DNA from 2 places in the Microbulbifer sp. ABF4_148 genome. Region 2 is predicted to be linked to the other one. Evidence: predicted binding sites of a transcription regulator. Region 2 holds the regulator's gene; the other holds the start of a gene.
The links. The regulator FNR, encoded in region 2, switches genes on or off when oxygen is low (the NO sensors DNR and NnrR bind a similar motif). The targets are predictions, from matches to a motif close to TTGATNNNNATCAA.
Positions count from the first base shown of each region.

Region 1: a site for FNR is predicted at 1,231-1,244, ahead of ACXAD0_RS03505 (DUF3149 domain-containing protein). Genes of this name have one in related genera too.

Region 1 covers NZ_JBSWUI010000001.1:801,220-803,620, forward strand. Annotated here, with positions in the region: gene tatC (twin-arginine translocase subunit TatC) at 1-149, shown strand, start outside; gene ACXAD0_RS03500 (esterase/lipase family protein) at 142-987, shown strand; gene ACXAD0_RS03505 (DUF3149 domain-containing protein) at 1,012-1,152, opposite strand; gene ACXAD0_RS03510 (TonB-dependent receptor) at 1,325-2,401, opposite strand, start outside.
Region 2 covers NZ_JBSWUI010000001.1:1,340,960-1,343,360, reverse strand. Annotated here, with positions in the region: gene ACXAD0_RS05855 (hemerythrin domain-containing protein) at 1-467, shown strand, start outside; gene fnr (fumarate/nitrate reduction transcriptional regulator Fnr) at 505-1,254, opposite strand; gene hemN (oxygen-independent coproporphyrinogen III oxidase) at 1,345-2,401, opposite strand, start outside.

The DNA of each region.
Region 1 (2,401 bases), 540 kb from region 2:
TTGTTGGCTGCTTCCTGGTGGGTATGTTGCTTACCCCGCCAGATGTGATCTCCCAATCACTACTGGCCATCCCGATGTGGCTATTGTTTGAGTTGGGGGTATTTTTAGGACGCTGGGTGAAATCCAGTAAAAAGGTTGAGGATGGGTAAAAGCCGTTTATTGCCTCTGCGGGCCCGCTGCTTCCGGGCCCTCCCGTTTATCTTGCTCTCTGTTGTCGTCCCTTTCCTTTCCCTGTCCGCCGCGGCTTCCTCCCAAGCGCCCGAAACCCCCACATCCGGCCGTCCCTGTGTCATTTTGCTGCATGGTATTACCCAGCGTGCCAAAGGGCTGAATAAGCTCGAGGAGGCGCTGGAGCAAGCCGGCTTTTACGTGGCGAATATCGACTATCCATCCCGCAAGGGTCCTATCCAGCAACTGGCGGAAGAGGCGATCCCCCAGGGCTTTGCCGAGTGCACCGCCGCGCACGCCTGGCCGGTGTACTTTGTGTCCCATTCCATGGGCGGCTTGTTGGTGCGTTATTACTTCGAACAGCATCCGGCGAAGGAGCCCCCGCGCGTGGTGATGCTGGCCCCGCCGAACCAGGGCAGTCGTATCGGTGACATTTTTGAGCGAATCCCGATTCTGGCCGACGTGAATGGCCCTGCGGGTCGTCAGATGGGTACTGGTGACAGCAGCCTGCCACTGGCGATGGGTCCGGTGAATATGGACCTGGGAATCATTGCGGGATACTGCTCCAGCAACCCGCTCTCGGCCTGGATCCTGGAGGGGCCGGATGATGGCCGTGTACCGTTTGAGAGCGTGTACGTCAAAGGCATGTGCAGCCTGCTGCCCCTGCCGGAATCCCACGGCACGATTTACAAAAGTCCACGGGCGATCAAGGAAGTCATCCATTACCTCAACCATGGCGAGTTCACCGGAGACGCACAGCGTTTTCCCTGCGCCGCGAGTGACTTGCCCACGCCGCCGACACCATCCCCGGAGTCCTGAGACGTTGCGACTCTCTCGCGGGTGTTATGCCCGCTGGGTCACTTCCCGATCGATATTGCGCTTCGCCAGGCGGACAAAGAACGCGGCCATCAGCAGAATAAAGCCGATAATGCCCAGGCTCAGCAGGCCGGAGAAACTGGTGAACAGGTCGATCAAAGCATCCATTTTAGGCTCCCGAACTATCGTGGTCTGATTACACAATGAGGCAATGGACGCAGTGTAGGGCGACCGGGTACAGCGCCCTTGACCTGGATCAAGCGAGACACATTCACCGGAGTTGTGTGAGTGACACAAAAAAGCGGACCCGAGGGTCCGCCAAATCACGAGAGGAACTTCATCAGAACTGGTAGCGAATACCCAGCCGTGCCTGCCACAACGAGGTGTCGGTGACCAGCGTCTGCCCTGCCGGGTCGAGGAACTCTTCAAACACGTAGCGCCCCTGTTCGTCCATGCTGGCTGCTACGGCCGCCTGCGAGCGAGGGAAGCCCGCCTCTTCGCGAATGCCCCACTCGTCGTTCAGGAGATTGCCGAAGTTGTAGATGGACAAGAACGCTTCAGCGCGGTCTTCGCTGCGGAAACCAGGGAGCTCCTGGGTGATGCGCAGGTCCATGCGCGTCCACCAGTCACTGTTCAGCCCATTGCGCTCGGCAATTGCGCCGCGATCCAGATCTTCGGCGTCCACAAAAGCAAAAAAGGCGTCGGCATCGAAGTCATCGCCAAAGACGACCTTGGCATCGTTGACACCACTGGGCACGTAGAGCAGATGGCGTGAGATAAAGCCGGTGGAATCACCGAACATCCATCCCTCATCGAAGGTATAGGTGTACGGTAGACCTTCACTGGCCTGGCCGAAGAGGCCAATACGTGTCTCATATCCCGCGAAGAATTCATTGCGATAGTCAAGTTGCAAGGTAAAGCGATGCGGAATCGCATAGTTCGAGGTGGCCTGGCCGGGATTCTCAGGATCTGTCGTCGCCACACCGATATAGTTAGAGAAGGCCACCGAACTGGTCATCGGATTGATGTCCTCGGAGTCGGTGTAGGCGTAGCCCACAGAAGCACTCAGACCGAAATCGAAATCTTTGTGCAGGCTCAGTGACAGGGTGGTTGAAGATCCTGAATTGCCATCCACGTTCGTCAGCAGAAAGTCCTGTGAGCGGCCGTTGACACTGCCGTAGATGGGGCGACCATCGACCGCAGTACCCAGCTGGGTACGGGTGATATCACGAATGATCGCCGCATCGCGCAGGTCGCTGTAAAGCAGGTCGGCGCTGGCCAGGTAACCATCGGCAAATTCAAAGCTACCGCCAACAGAGTATTTCCACACGGATGGCATTTCGAAGTCCGGATCCAGCAGATTGACGCCACCATTGGACCCCTCACCAGCGGCAACGGCGTTGAACAGGGCCTGTGG
Region 2 (2,401 bases):
GCGACCCCGCCACTCTCTCCCTGCTCCTCGACACCCTGGACTACATCGCCACTTACCCGGACAAATGGCACCATCCGGTCGAGGATGTCATCTTCTCCGTGCTGCTGAACAAACCGGATATCTCGCCAGAACCGATCCTGTGGGCGCGGGACGACCACCTGCAGCTGGCCAAACAGACCAAGGAACTCAAGGAACTGCTCTACGCGGTAGCGCACGACTGCGCCGTCGACCGGGATCACCTGCAGGCCGCTGCCGACCGCTACCTGAAGCACCAGCGCGAGCACATGACACGCGAGAACCGCACGGTGTTCCCACTGATGGAGGAATTCCTGACCGAGCAGGACTGGATGGCCATTGGGGAAGAGCTGGAGGAGCGCACAGACCAGGTGTTCAATCCGGCCATGCGCTGTCAGTACGATGCCCTGCAGGAATATGTGAATAACAGCCGATCGGCCACCGCAGTCTGAACAATCCACAGCAATGGGCGCACGCCCCGAGTGCGGTTTAGCCGTTCAGGGAGCGCCCCATTTCATTCTCATCACACACATGGGTGCCGGCCAGCTCGCTCAGGGCGAGCAGGTCGAGGATCTCCACCGAGCGCCCGGACACCTGAATCAATCCATCCTTCTGGAATGCGGTGAACAGGCGGCTGACCGTTTCTGCAGTCAGACCCAGATAGTTAGCGATATCCGTGCGCGGCATCGACAACACAAAGCGATTGGCAGAGTAACCCCGGCGGGCATAGCGACTGGAGATATTCACCAGTAAAGCCGCCAGTCGGGCATTGGCCGCGCGCTTGCCCAACAGCAGCAAGATTTCGTTTTCCTGGCGCAGCTCTTCAGAAAAGATCGAATAGATCTGCTTCTGCAGCGCCGGCACCTCCAGCGCCAGCTCCTCGAGCCGGGCGAACGGCAACTCGCATACACTGCTGTCTTCGAGGGCACGGGCAAAGCTGGGGTGGCTACCGGTGCTGTAGGCATCAAGACCGAGCAGCTCGCCCGGCAGGGAGAAATTGGTCACCTGTACATCGCCATCGGCGGACAGTACGGACGATTTGAAACTGCCGGAGCGGATCGCGTACAGGTTGTGAAAAGAGTCCCCGGCACGGTAGAGGGCCTCGCCGGCTTTGACCGAGCGTTTACCGCCCGTCATGGTCTCCAACCGCTGTAAATCAGACTCGGGCAGGCCTGCAGGCAAGCAAATCCGCCTGACTGCACATTCACTGCATTTCACTGCTGTTGAATCCCGACTCATTTTCTCGTCCCGTGGGTACCTGAACTACCGCTATTGTACCGGATCCGGGCCCGGGGTTGTGCACCCCCAATCGCGGACGCGGGTTTGCTGTTACAGCACGCGCGAGTAGCGCCGTGGGGTGACTTTGCCATCGTTTGCAGTTTCATCATTGAGATAGGCATCAAACGCGGATGCCGCGTTGCGAGCAAACCAGCGGCCGCGTGCGGTCAGCCACAGCCGGTGGCGGTCCTCGCCGACCAGACCGTCTTCGATCATCGGCTGCAACCGCGCGCGCTCCCGCGCAAAACACACATCGAATGGCTGGCCGATCTGCCGTGAGACCTCCCGCTTGTCCAACTCCATACGGCACATCAGGGTCATAATCAGCTGCTGGCGTAACCGGTCATCTTCGCTGAGAGACCAGCCACGGAATGCCGCGCTGCCCTGTTCCTGTATAGCGGACACATACTCTTTGACCCGGTGGTGATTCTGCCAGAAGCCATCGGCGCTATAGCTAATTGCGGAAGCGCCCAGCCCGATCAGGGCATCCGCAGGCATCAGGGTATATCCCTGGAAATTGCGTTTTAACTCGCCGCGAGAAGCCGCGCGAGCGAGCTCATCCCCCGGCAGGGCAAAATGGTCCATGCCGAGAAACTCGTAGCCGGCTTCGCCCAGCATTTGCACCGCCGCGCGCTGCATGGCAATTTTTTCTTCAGCCGATGGCATGGCATCGGTATCGATCAGCCGCTGCGCCTTGAAACGCTCCGGCAGGTGCGCGTAGTGATACAGCGCGATGCGGTCCGGCGACAACTGTAAAACCCGCGCGACGGTTTCGCGCAAACTGTCTTCACTCTGGTGTGGCAATCCGTAGACCAGATCATAGGAAATCGAGGCAAAGCCCCGCTGTCGCGCGCCCTCGGTAATGGCCGCAACCGTATCCGCATCGCAGACCCGATTGATCGCGCGTTGCACCTGCGGGTCAAAATCCTGAATACCAAGACTCAGCCGATTAAAACCCAGTGCCCGCAGCGTATCGAGCGATTCAATGTTGAGACTGCGCGGATCCGCCTCGATGCTGTATTCCACACTGTCATCATGACGCAGCTCAAAAATCTGCCCCAGGCCCTCGATCAACCGGCGCATATCCGTGTCGGTCAGGAAGGTGGGC